Regions from separate parts of the Streptomyces sp. NPDC052701 genome, predicted to be linked through region 3. Evidence: riboswitches for the same ligand, from Rfam matches in the RefSeq annotation. Region 3 holds a riboswitch; each other region holds the start of a gene.

What was found. Region 3 has a riboswitch for cyclic di-AMP ahead of AB0L29_RS21800 (M23 family metallopeptidase). Riboswitches for the same ligand answer to the same signal wherever they lie in the genome.
Positions count from the first base shown of each region.
Region 1: another riboswitch for cyclic di-AMP. It lies ahead of AB0L29_RS17875 (LysM peptidoglycan-binding domain-containing protein); the one in region 3 lies ahead of AB0L29_RS21800 (M23 family metallopeptidase).
Region 2: another riboswitch for cyclic di-AMP. It lies ahead of AB0L29_RS14225 (LysM peptidoglycan-binding domain-containing M23 family metallopeptidase); the one in region 3 lies ahead of AB0L29_RS21800 (M23 family metallopeptidase).
Region 4: another riboswitch for cyclic di-AMP. It lies ahead of AB0L29_RS19670 (NlpC/P60 family protein); the one in region 3 lies ahead of AB0L29_RS21800 (M23 family metallopeptidase).

Region 1 is NZ_JBFATO010000014.1:40,162-43,362, forward strand. Features, by position in the region: gene AB0L29_RS17870 (HAD family hydrolase) at 214-1,026, shown strand; gene AB0L29_RS17875 (LysM peptidoglycan-binding domain-containing protein) at 1,091-1,927, opposite strand; cyclic di-AMP (ydaO/yuaA leader) riboswitch at 1,933-2,089, opposite strand; gene AB0L29_RS17880 (polyprenyl synthetase family protein) at 2,692-3,201, shown strand, end outside.
Region 2 is NZ_JBFATO010000010.1:46,837-50,037, reverse strand. Features, by position in the region: gene AB0L29_RS14230 (alpha-galactosidase) at 1-750, shown strand, start outside; cyclic di-AMP (ydaO/yuaA leader) riboswitch at 1,085-1,245, shown strand; gene AB0L29_RS14225 (LysM peptidoglycan-binding domain-containing M23 family metallopeptidase) at 1,250-2,218, shown strand; gene AB0L29_RS14220 (SGNH/GDSL hydrolase family protein) at 2,588-3,201, shown strand, end outside.
Region 3 is NZ_JBFATO010000019.1:24,926-28,126, reverse strand. Features, by position in the region: gene AB0L29_RS21805 (pitrilysin family protein) at 1-1,242, shown strand, start outside; cyclic di-AMP (ydaO/yuaA leader) riboswitch at 1,432-1,599, shown strand; gene AB0L29_RS21800 (M23 family metallopeptidase) at 1,614-2,396, shown strand; gene AB0L29_RS21795 (GntR family transcriptional regulator) at 2,628-3,201, shown strand, end outside.
Region 4 is NZ_JBFATO010000016.1:39,842-43,042, forward strand. Features, by position in the region: gene AB0L29_RS19665 (hypothetical protein) at 348-701, shown strand; gene AB0L29_RS19670 (NlpC/P60 family protein) at 782-1,912, opposite strand; cyclic di-AMP (ydaO/yuaA leader) riboswitch at 1,971-2,146, opposite strand; gene pcrA (DNA helicase PcrA) at 2,424-3,201, shown strand, end outside.

The sequences.
Region 1 (3,201 bases), on a different contig from region 3:
CCCGATCAAGTCCCCCCTGGACACAGGGAAGGTACCGCCCGGGACCGCCCTGACGGTAGGTAGCGGAGCAAGTTGCCGCCAAGTGGTGCAGAGGCCTTCAACCGGCCTGTACCCGGCGATGCCGGAAACCGCCCCGCGGGCGCGCGCCCCGGGGAGCGGTGTGCGCCCCGCGCGTGGTGAATGGGACGGGCGCGCTGTCCGTATTCTCTGATCATGGCCGCTCCCACCCCGTACTCACTCATCGCCACCGACCTGGACGGAACGCTGCTGCGCGGCGACGACACCCTCTCCGACCGGTCCCTCGCCGCGCTCGCGCGGGTGGCGCGGGCCGGTGCCCGGCATCTGGTGGTGACGGGACGTCCGGCGCCGAGGGTACGGCCGCTCCTGGACGACCTCGGCTGCGAAGGGCTCGCGGTGTGCGGGCAGGGCGCGCAGGTGTACGACGCCGGCGCGGACCGGCTGCTGTGGTCCGTCACCCTGGACCGGGAGCTGGCCGAGACCGCGCTGGAGAAGGTCGAGGCCGAGGTGGGGGAGGTGTACGCCGCGGTCGACCAGGACGGGGTCGACGGGCTCACGCTCATCGAGCCTGGCTACCTGATGCCGCACCCGACGCTGCCCGCCCTGCGGGTCGCGCGCCGCGAGGACCTGTGGTGCGCGCCGATCAGCAAGGTGCTGATGCGCCATCCGCGCCTGAGCGACGACGAACTGGCGGCGACCGCGCGCTCGGTGGTCGGTTCCCTCGCTACGGTCACCATGTCCGGGCCCGGCACCGTCGAGCTCCAGCCGTGCGGCATCACCAAGGCGACCGGTCTGGCGCTGGCCGCCGAGCGCCTGGGGCTGGGCCCGGAGCGGACCATCGCCTTCGGCGACATGCCCAACGACATCCCCATGTTCGACTGGGCCGCCCGTGGCGTCGCCATGGCCAACGCCCACCCCGAACTCAAGGCCGTCGCCGACGAGGTCACCCTGTCGAACGAGGACGACGGCATCGCCGTCGTCCTCGAGCGGCTCTTCGGCGCTTCTTGACCCGGTCGGGTACGGGCGGGTGCGAGCGGGCGCCCGCCCGCACCCGCCTCGCCCGGGCCGCGGCCTAGTACGGGCCGTTGACGTTGTCGATCGAGCCGTACCGCTGGGCCGCGTAGTTGCAGGCCGCGGTGATGTTGGCGACCGGGTCGAACGGGTCCCACGAGGTGCCGGGCACGTGGTAGGCCTGGAAGGTCGGGTCGATGACCTGGAGCAGGCCCTTGGACGGGGTGCCGGCGGCGGCGTTGGAGTCCCAGTTGTTGACGGCCAGCGGGTTGCCGGAGGACTCGCGCATGATGTTGCGGTGGATGCCCTCGTAGGTCCCCGGGATCCCGTGCTGCGCCATGATGTCCAGCGCTTCGCGGATCCAGCCGTCGAGGTTGTCCGGGTAGGTCTTCGCGGCGACCGGGACGGCGTCGGCGACGGATCCGGCGGCCTTCGCCGCCGGCCCGGCCGCCGTGCCCGCCTGGGCGTCCGCGGCGCCCTCGGCGTCGGTGGTGTCGGCGGTGCCCTCGGCGTCAGTGGTGCCGGCGGTGTCGCCGGCCTTCGCCTTCGCCGTCTTGACCTGGAGTTCGAGGCCCGGGTGGATCAGCCCCGGGTCGTCGCCGACGGCCGCGCGGTTGTCCTCGTACAGCTGGCGCCATCCGCCGCGCACGTCGTGGGTCTTTGCGATCCGGTAGAGCGTGTCGCCCTTGACCACGGTGTACGTCAGGGGCCGGGGCGTCTGGACCGCCTGGGCGGCGGACTGGACGGTGGTCTGCGCGATCCGGGGCGGCTGGGCGGCGTTCGCGGCGGTCGCGCCCAGGAGGGGGAGCGTGAGGGCGGCTCCGCCGGTGCCGGCGGCGACGACACCTCGGATGAGGGGGTTGGTCCTGGGGCGGCGGTGGTTGCCTCGTCCGGGCATTGCGGTGTTCCTCTCCGACGCCTGCGAGGTGAGCTGTCGGGTTCGGGCGGGAGGTGCCCGGCCGCGTGAGCGCGGCTTCACCCCGAGCCGTTCCGGTGCGATGCCCGGTCCGGCGGCTTGCCTGGGTCCCCCGCTCCTGCCGTACGTGAGTGAAGTGGTCATCGGGTGGCTCGGGCGGCGGCAGGATTCGGCGTCCGCCCGGCAGGCCCGGAACGTATGCGAGAGCACATGTCGGGAACAAGTGCCGACGTCACATAAAACCCCCTTCGATCTTGTCATGGGGTTTATGGGGCACTTGATCCTTTGCGGTCGCCAAGCCCAACTCGCGCTTCCGGAAAGGCGGAACGGCGGTGTCCGGCGCGACGGGACGCGGGGACCGTGAGTGATTTACTTCACTGATCGTGAGCTCGAAGTGCATTTCCCGCCAAGGGGAATTCCAATTGCTTTCTATGTCAAATCGGGCACGGTGGAGAAATGGACTGTATGCCGGAATAGGGGCTATATGGCGTGACCCGGGGCGCGGGTCGCCGCTTTCCGGCGGGCCGCTCCACCGGCCGGTTCCCGCCGGCCGGCCGAGGACGCTCCGTGTGTGATCCGACACCCCCGGCCCGGGAGGGCCGTTCCCGGTCGGGCGACGTCACGACCGGGGGAGTGGGCGCTGGCAGTGATCGAAACGTGACCGGATACGCTGACTTGAGTGAGGGCAGCGACGTATCGACAAACCGCGTAATCGCCAGTAGACACCAGCAGACAGGAGACCCCTCGTGACCGTCGTCGGGCCGTTCGGGCTGAGCGTGCGGGACCAGGCTCTGGAAGCCGATGTCCAGGCCGGGTTGACGGCTGTCGAGGAAGGGTTGCTCGAGGCGACCAAGAGCGAGGTGCCCTTCATCACCGAGGCCGCCCAGCACCTGGTGCGCGCCGGCGGCAAGCGGTTCCGGCCGCTGCTCGTGATGCTCTGCGCACAGTTCGGCGACCGGCACGCGCCCGGGATCGTGCCGTCGGCCGTCGTCGTGGAGCTGACCCACCTCGCCACGCTGTACCACGACGACGTGATGGACGAGGCCGAGGTGCGCCGCGGGGTGTCCAGCGCGAACACCCGCTGGGGCAACTCCGTCGCGGTCCTCACCGGCGACTTCCTCTTCGCGCGCGCCTCGCAGATCCTCGCCGACCTCGGGCCGGAGGCCGTGCGGGTGCAGGCCGTGGCGTTCGAACGGCTGGTCACCGGGCAGATCCTGGAGACGGCGGGGCCGCAGGACGGGCGGGATCCGGTCGAC
Region 2 (3,201 bases), on a different contig from region 3:
GTCAAGTGGGACTTCAACCGCTGCTTCACCGACGCCGGCTGGCCCGGCGACCCCTATCCGCAGCGGCTGTGGGTGGACCACGTCCGCGCCCTGTACGCCCTGCTGGACCGGTTGCGGGCGGCCCACCCGGGCGTCGCCTTCGAATCCTGCTCGGGCGGCGGCGGCCGGATCGACCTCGGCGTGCTGAGCCGTACGGACCAGGTGTGGACCTCGGACAACACCGACCCGCTCGACCGGCTCGCCATCCAGCACGGCTTCAGCCAGATCCACCCGGCGCGGGTCATGGCGGCCTGGGTCACCGACAGCCCGAACGCGATGCTCAACCACCGGTCCAGCTCCCTGCGGTTCCGGTTCGTCAGCGCCATGGCCGGGGTGCTCGGCCTCGGCGGCGACCTGACCCGGTGGACCGAGGAAGAGCTCGCCGAGGCGCGCGAGTGGGTGGAGCTCTACAAGGAGATCCGGCCCGTGGTGCAGCGCGGCGACCTGTACCGGCTGCGCCCCCCGACGGGTGGGCTGAGCGCTGTGCAGTACGTCCTCGGCGACGAGACCGTCGTCCTCGCCTGGCTCCAGGCGCAGCGCCACGGGGAGCCCGCCGCGGCGCTCAGGCTGCGCGGCCTCGACCCGACGGCGTCGTACGAATGCCGCGAAACGGGAGAAATCCACCGGGGTGCGGTCCTGGTGCACCACGGTCTGCGGACCGGGCTGCGCGGGGACCTCGACGCCGCCGTGGTGCGGCTGCGGCGCCGGTGACCGGGCGTTCCCGCAGCGGTTCGCGGCAAGTGGCCGATCTGTCCGAATAGAGAACTTCGATATAACGTGCCCCGGAAATAGGGGAGATGGGGCCGAGTGCGTGAGCAGGCTCATATTCGTGACGATGCGTTGCCGTCATGCTCACGTAATCAAGGTGTTTTTCTTGGGGATTTGCGGACGGTGAATGATCCGGAATCCACGCAGGGTCACCGTGGAATGTCCGCGGAAATCACCGGAAACGCAGGCGCGGGCAATCGCAAACTTGTCCCTGCGCGTCCTGTTCGCTTACGTTCGCCACCGATCCGGACGGACGCCTAATCCTGCCGCCGCCCGGAGCCCGCACCCACTGACCCGTGTACGGCAGGAGCGGGGGACCCACAGGTACGACGCCTGTTCCGGTTCCCGGAACGGCTTGGGGTTAAGCCGCGCCTCGGCGCGGCCGGGCATCTCCAGCTCGCACCCGACAGCTCACCTCGCAGGCGCCGGAGAGGAATTCGTCATGCCCGCAAAGGGTAAGCACCGCCGTTCGAAGACCCAGAGCTTCACCCGGTCCATCGCCGTCGCCGGAACCGGTGGCGCCGTACTCGCCCTCCCGCTGCTGGGGGCCGTCGACGCCCACGCCGCCACCCCGCAGTCGGCGCCGGAGAAGGCCGTCCAGTCCGTTCCGGTGACCGGGGAGAAGACCGCCGGGAAGAACGACGCGGACGTGCGCACGTACATCGTGAAGGCCGGTGACTACCTGGCAAAGATCGCCGACGAGCAGGACGTCGACGGCGGCTGGAAGAAGCTCTACGCGGACAACCGCGAGGCCGTCGGCGACGACCCGTCGCTGATCCACCCCGGCCTGAAGCTGTCGATCGGCGAGAAGGCGGCGGCGGGTACGGCCGAGCCGTCCTCCTCCGCCAACTCCTCGGCCGCGGCGAAGCCTTCGTCCGGGAAGCCGGCGCAGAAGCCGTCCGCGAAGCCGTCGTCCCAGAAGGCGCAGAAGCCGTCCGCCGCGCCGTCCGCCGCCGCGCAGGCCGCGGCCGTGAGCCGGAGCGCCGGGACCGCCGACGCGGCCGGCGGCTACACCGCGCCGGTGTCCGGCGGCGTCGGCACCGGCTACAAGGTGGCCGGCAGCATGTGGTCCAGCGGCTACCACACCGGCGTCGACTTCTCCGTCCCGACCGGCACCCCCCTGAAGGCCGTCGCCGCGGGCACGGTCGTCTCCGCGGGCTGGGCCGGCGCGTACGGCAACCAGGTCGTCATCAAGCTCGACGACGGCTACTACGCGCAGTACGCCCACCTGTCCTCGCTGTCCGTCTCGGCCGGCCAGACCGTCACCGCCGGACAGCAGGTCGGCCTCTCCGGCTCGACCGGCAACTCGACCGGACCGCACCTGCACTTCGAGATCCGCACCACGCCCGACTACGGCTCGGACGTGGACCCGGTCGCCTACCTCCGCTCGCACGGCGTCTCCCTCGGCTGACCCCCGCGGCCACCCGCCCGGCACGCCGCCGAAGGCCGGACCCCGATCCCGGGGCCCGGCCTTCGGCGCACCGGGGCGCCGGCGGGAAACGGCGGCCCGGCCACGGAGCCGGCTCCCGCGCCACGGCCCCGAGCCTTACGCGCGGGGGCACTTCGCCCGCCGGACCGTGCGGAGCCGCCCCCGTGTCCGTGACGTCCGGGCGCGGTCGCCGCACCGGCGCCGCCGGGCCGCCGTATTCCCGGCTTGGGGAAGACTTTGGGCGTGGCTTATCTCACCGCGCGTCAATCCCTGCCTACGGTCGCGTAGGTCACATTCCACGGTGAATCATGTGCTGCTGTGGCAGACGATTCGAAGAGTGACAGCAGATCAGTGATCGGGTCGTACGTGGCGGTGGGGGACAGCTTCACCGAGGGCGTCGGCGACCCCGGCCCCGACGGGGCGTTCGTCGGCTGGGCCGACCGGTTCGCGGTGCTGCTCGCGGACCGCAGGCCCGAAGGCGACTTCCGGTACACGAACCTCGCCGTGCGCGGCAGGCTGCTCGACCAGATCGTTCAGGAGCAGGTTCCCAGAGCCGTCGAACTCGCCCCGGACCTGGTCTCGTTCTGCGCGGGGGGCAACGACATCCTCCGCCCGGGCACCGACCCGGACGAGGTGGCCGAGCGCTTCGAACGGGCGGTGGCCGCGCTCGCCGCGACGGCCGGCACCGTCATGGTGACCACCGGATTCGACACCCGTGGCGTGCCCGTGCTCAAGCACCTGCGCGGCAAGATCGCCACGTACAACGGGCACGTGCGGGCCATCGCCGACCGGTACGGCTGCCCGGTGCTCGACCTGTGGTCCCTCAGGAGCATCCAGGACCGCCGGGCCTGGGACACCGACCGGCTGCACCTGTCGCCCGAGGGGCACACGCGCGTGGCGCTGCGCGCCGGGCAGGTGCTCGGCCTGGAGGTCCCGGCCGACCCGGAGCAGCCCTGGCCGCCGCT
Region 3 (3,201 bases):
GTGGAGGTGCTGCTGGACGCGCCCCTGGACGCCGAGCCGACCGGTTTCGACGGCGTCGCCACGATCATGGCGCGGGCCTTCTCCGAGGGCACCGACAAGCACTCCGCCGAGGAGTTCGCCGCCGAGCTGGAGCGCTGCGGCGCCACCCTCGACGCGCACGCCGACCACCCGGGCGTCCGGCTGAGCCTGGAGGTTCCGGTCTCCCGCCTCGCCAAGGCGCTCGGCCTGGTCGCCGACGCCCTCAGGGCGCCGGCCTTCGCGGACGGCGAGATCGAACGGCTGGTGCGCAACCGCCTCGACGAGATCCCGCACGAGCTGGCCAACCCCGCCCGCCGCGCCGCCAAGGAGCTCTCCCGGCAGCTGTTCCCGGCCCACTCGCGGATGTCCCGGCCCCGCCAGGGCACCGAGGAGACGGTCGCCGAGATCGACCCGGCGGCCGTGCGCGCCTTCTACGAGAAGCACGTCCGCCCCGCCACCGCGACCGCCGTGGTCGTCGGCGACCTCACGGGCATCGACCTCGACGCGCTGCTCGGCGACACCCTCGGCGCCTGGACCGGCTCCGCGGCCGAGCCGCGGCCCGTGCCGCCGGTGACCGCCGACGACACCGGCCGGGTCGTGATCGTGGACCGCCCCGGCGCCGTCCAGACGCAGCTGCTCATCGGCCGGACCGGCCCGGACCGGCACGACCGGGTGTGGCCCGCGCAGGTGCTCGGCACGTACTGCCTCGGCGGCACCCTCACCTCCCGCCTGGACCGCGTCCTGCGCGAGGAGAAGGGCTACACCTACGGCGTGCGGTCGTTCGCGCAGGTGCTCCGGTCCACGCCGGAGGGCACGGGCGCCGCGATGCTCGCCATCAGCGGCTCCGTCGACACCCCGAACACCGGGCCCGCCCTGCACGACCTGTGGACGGTGCTGCGCACGCTCGCCGCGGAGGGGCTCACCGACGCCGAGCGCGACGTCGCCGTGCAGAACCTGGTGGGCGTGGCACCGCTGAAGTACGAGACCGCCGCGGCCGTCGCGAGCACGCTGGCCGACCAGGTCGAGCAGCACCTGCCCGACGACTACCAGGCCACGCTGTACCGGCAGCTGGCCGCGACCGGCACCGTGGAGGCCACCGCGGCGGTCGTGAACGCCTTCCCGGTGGACCGCCTGGTGACCGTCCTCGTCGGTGACGCGAGCCGGATCGAGGAGCCTGTCCGGGCCCTCGGCATCGGTGAAGTCACCGTGGTTTCCGCCGAGTAGGGGCACACGCGCGGGAGCCCTGGTGACCCATGGGTCACCAGGGCTCCCTTATGCCCGAATTGGGGCGGAGGTTGTCTGTCTGCCCTGTGGGATGCGCTACAAAAGGCGTGTTCCGTTTGAGGATTGAAAGTCGTCCCGTTTAGCTTCGTCCGGGCTGTTCGTCAGGCAGTGCGCCGCGCCCGCGGCAGCGGACAGCCATCGCCGAGTCCCCGTACGGCGCGAGCCAGGGGAGCCGGGGACCCACCGCACCACGTCCCTGGGGTGAATCGGACGCCCGCGCGAGCCGCGAGGGGGTCCGTAGGAGACCTTCCTGCTCCGAACCCGTCAGCTAACCCGGTAGGCGAGAAGGAAGGAAAGGACCAGCACACTTCATGGCGTTCACCCGCGCCACCGGGAAGCACCGTCGTCCCCGCCGGATGCCGCGCGGCACCGCCCGCGCGGCGGGCGTCGCCGCCCTCGCCACCACCGGCGTCGTCGGCACCGTCGCGGCCCCGGCGTTCGCCGCCGCCGAGCCCGTCGTCGAGCCCGCCGTCGAGCAGACCGCCCTCACCCCCGTGGTCACCATCGGCGACTCCGTGGCCGACCAGATCGACGCCCAGGCCGCCGCCCAGAAGCAGGCCGCCGAGGAGGCCGCCGCCGAGCGCAGGGCCGCCGAGGAGGCCGCGCGCAAGAAGGCCGCCGCGGCGGCCGAGAAGGCCCGCGAGGACAGGGAGCGCGCCGCCCGCGAGGCCGAGCGCGAGCGCCTCAACGCCTTCGTGTCGCCCATCGCCGGCTCCTACGTCTCCACCGGCTACAAGGCCGGGGGCGCCGTGTGGTCCTCCGGCAGCCACACCGGCGTCGACTTCCACGCCGCGAGCGGTACGCCCGTCCAGGCGGTCGGCACGGGCACCGTGGTCGAGGCCGGCTGGGGCGGGGCGTACGGCAACCAGGTCGTGATCAGGATGAACGACGGCACCTACACCCAGTACGGGCACCTGTCGTCGGTCGGCGTCTCGGTCGGCCAGAAGGTCACCCCGGGCCAGCGGATCGGCCTGTCCGGCGCGACCGGCAACGTCACCGGGCCGCACCTGCACTTCGAGGCCCGCACGAGCCCCGAGTACGGCTCCGACATCGACCCCGTCGCCTACCTGCGCTCGCACGGCGTGAACATCTGACGCGCCCCGGCGCGCACGGCGTCGCCGCCCGGCGACAGGCGGCCCGGTTCCGCCCGGCCCCGGCCCCCGAGCCGGGGCTTTCGCCGTTCGGGGCGCCGTTTCGGGCGCCCGGCTGTCCAAAAAATATCCATGGTTTCCGGTCCGCCGTCGGAAATTCCGGCTCATTGCAATAGAGTCACGGAACACGCGTCCATCGTCGGCGTTTCACGTGGATAAAGGCGGAGGTCGGTCATGCGTATTCCGGCGCACTCGGTGTGCACCGCGATCCGGGACGACATCGTCGCGGGTATCCACGAACGCGGCAGCCGGCTCACCGAGGAACTGCTCGCACGCCGCTACGGCGTCTCGCGCGTCCCCGTCCGGGAGGCCCTGCGCACCCTGGAGGCCGAGGGCTTCGTGGTGACCCGGCGGCACGCGGGCGCGTGCGTGGCGGAACCCACCGCGCAGGAGGCCGCCGACCTGCTGGAGATGCGCGTGCTCCTGGAGCCGCTGGGCGCCGCCCGCGCCGCCCGGCGGCGCACCGAGGCCCATCTGAAGGTCCTGCGCGGCCTGGTGAGGCTGGGACAGGAGCGCGCCCGCGGCGGCGGCGAGGATCTGCGCTCCCTGGGCGGCTGGTTCCACGAGACCCTCGCCCAGGCCTGCGGCAGCCCCGCGCTGACGTCGATGCTGATCCAGCTGCGCCACAAGATCACCTGGATGTACTCCGTGGAGGCGCCGGCCGACCCCCTGGAGTCCTGGGCGGAACACGGCGCGATCGTGGACGCGGTGGCGCGCGGCGACGGCGAGCGCGCCCGCGCGATCACGG
Region 4 (3,201 bases), on a different contig from region 3:
GCCCGCACAGGGGGAGCGGGCCGCCGCCGCACCTTCTCGGCGGTGGTGTCCGGCTGCCGCCCCTGGCCCGGGCGGCGGTGGGGAGCCGGGCACCCGCCGAAGGACGCTAGGCCTCCCCCCGCCGGCCGGTGACGGGTTGCGCGGAACTGCCCCGAGGAGACCGGAAGGTGACCGTGTGCGACCGTGATCCCGTCCCGCCGCCGTCGCCTTCACCCAGTGCGATGACCGATGTGCGGGAATCCGGGGCATACCGGGACGGTGGAGTGCTATGGCCCCATATGTGCGGGTGCCGGGAGGCATCGGGCCGGTGTCGGACGGCCCTGGGCCCGTGATTAGGCTCCGGCCCCATGGACGTACTCATCCACCTCTTCGTCGGCCTGCACATCATCGGCATCGCCGCCCTCCTCGGCGGCTTCCTCACCCAGATGAAGGCCATGGGCCGGGGCACCGCCCGTTTCAGCCCCGCGATGCTGCACGGCGCGCTGACGATGCTGGTCACCGGAGCGATCCTGGTCGGCCTCAACCAGGCCGACGACCAGCCCGTCGACAACATCAAGATCGGTGTGAAACTGGCGCTGCTGGTCGTGATCCTCGGGCTCGTGTACGTGAAGCGGGACGACGAGCAGGCCGACAAGGGCCTGTTCGGCCTGGTCGGCCTGCTGACCACGGCGAACGTCTTCATCGCCGTGCTGTGGACCTGAGCTTCCCGGCGCCGCGGGCGTGACGCCCGACCGCGCCCGGACCCTCGTCGCCCCGCCGTCGCCGCTGCCGCCCCGCGGGCTCAGGCGGGGCGCACCACGCTGTGGATCGACGACTCGCCGTCGTAGTAGACCGACTCCTCACGGACGTACGTGCCGGGCTTCGGGGCGTGGATCATCATCCCGTTGCCGACGTAGAGCCCGACGTGGGTGACGCCGTCGTAGAAGAAGACCAGGTCGCCCGGCCGGGCCTGCGCGAGGGGCACCGTGGTGCCGGCGTCGACCTGGTCGTAGGTGGTGCGCGGGAGGTCGACGCCCGCGGCCTTCCAGGCGGCCTGGGTGAGGCCCGAGCAGTCGTAGGAGCCGGGGCCGGTGGCGCCCCACACGTACGGCTTGCCGATCTGGGCGCGGGCGAACGCGACGGCCTTCCCGGCCTTGGTGGCGTACGAGGAGCCGGCCGAGGGGGAAACCGGGGCCGGCGCCGGGGCCGGGGACGTGTCGGAGGTGCCGGAGGTGCCGTCCTCCTGCTGCCGGGCGTCCTCCCGGGCCCGCTGCTCCGCCTGCCGGCGGGCGAGTTCGGCGGCCTTGCGGGCGGCCTCCTCCTGCTCGCGCTCCTCGATCGCCGCCAGCCGCGCCCGCTCCTCGGCGGTCAGCCGCGACAGCAGCTCGCGCGCGTCGGCGAGCTTCCGCTGGACGGTGGCCTTGGCCGTCCTCAGGTCGCCCTGCGACTCGGTGAGCGTCTCGAGGCTCCGGGTTGCCTCCTGGCGCTTCCTCATCGTCTCGGACTGCTGCGTGACGTAGTCGTCGACCGCCTCCTTCTGACGGCCGGTGAGCCGGTCCATCAGCTGGGTCCGGTCGAAGTAGTCCTGCGGCGAGTCCGCCAGCAGGAACGTCGCGGTGTCCGGGGCGGCGGCGCCGGTCCGGTACTGGGCGGCGGCGAAGGAACTCAGCTCCCCCCGCGCCTCGTTGAGCTTCTGGGTGCGCTCGGCCACGTCGTCCAGGAGGGTGTCGACGCGCTTGCGCTGCTTCGCGGTCCTCTCCTTGACCGCGTTGTACTTCTCGGTCGCCGACTCGGCCTGCCGGTAGAGGTCGTCGACCTTCTTCTCGATTTCCTCCAGGCTCGGCCTGTCGTCGGCCGAGGGAGCGGCGTCGGCCGTCTGGGAGAGCAGGGCCACGGAGGTGAGGGCGGCGGTGGCGAGGGCGGGGGTGCGCATACCGGTCACGCGTGAACCCGCCGGGCGCGGCTTGCGGTGCTGCGACGCCAAGGGAGGCGACTCCTTCCACGTTCCGCCTACCGGGTTAGCTGTCGGGTTCGGGCGGACGTGCTTCGGAAGGGTTGCCCTACGGCCGTTTCCCGCGGGGAAGGCGGGCCGATTCACCCCAAGGTCTCGGTTGGGTCCCCGGCTCCGGCTGCCGCGACGGCACACCGGACTCGGCGGAGGCCGCGCGGCCCGGCGTCGTTCGCCGGTGGGGGTCGTACGGCCCGCCCGCACGGTAGCCAACTCGTGTCGTCCTTGTGAAGGTTGATGGGTGATATGCCCGATACATTTTCGTGACCTTCCTCGGGAGGTCGCTCACCGTGACAGGGCGGTGATGCAGGGTGAGGAACCGTCGGGAGTGCGGGCCCGGGGGAGTGCGGGCTTCCGGGGCCGTCGGCGGCCCGGAGCCGGCGATGTTCCCGGGGCGGCAGCGGCTGTCGGTGGAGCGCCCTAGACTCGGAGAGCGATGAGCAGCCTCTTTGACGACAGCTTCCTGGCGGACCTCCAGGCCCCGCACGGCCACGCGGAGGAACCCCCGCCGCCCGACGACGATCACGTACCGGAGCCGATTCCGGACGATCTGTTCGGCGGGAAGTTCGACGTGCCGCCGGACCGGGACCCCTACTACCGCGACGGCGCCGCGCGCCCGGTGGTGGACCCCGCCGCGCTCCTGCAGGGGCTGAACGACAACCAGCGCGCCGCCGTGGTGCACTCCGGCTCCCCGCTGCTCATCGTGGCCGGCGCCGGCTCCGGCAAGACCCGTGTGCTCACCCACCGCATCGCCCACCTGCTGGCGGAGCGGGGCGTCCACCCGGGCCAGATCCTCGCGATCACCTTCACCAACAAGGCCGCCGGCGAGATGAAGGAGCGCGTCGAGCAGCTCGTCGGCCCGCGCGCGAACGCGATGTGGGTGATGACCTTCCACAGCGCGTGCGTGCGCATCCTGCGCCGCGAGTCCAGGAGGCTCGGCTTCACCTCGTCGTTCTCGATCTACGACGCCGCCGACTCCAAGCGCCTGATGGCCCTGGTCTGCCGCGACCTGGACCTCGATCCCAAGCGGTTCCCGCCGAAGTCGTTCAGCGCCAAGATCAGCAACCTGAAGAACGAGCTGATCGACGAGGAGGACTTCGCCGCCCAGGCCTCCGACGGCTTCGAGAAGACCCTCGCCCAGGCCTACGCCCTCTACCAGTCGCGGCTGCGCGAGGCGAACGCCCTCGACTTCGACGACCTGATCATGACGACGG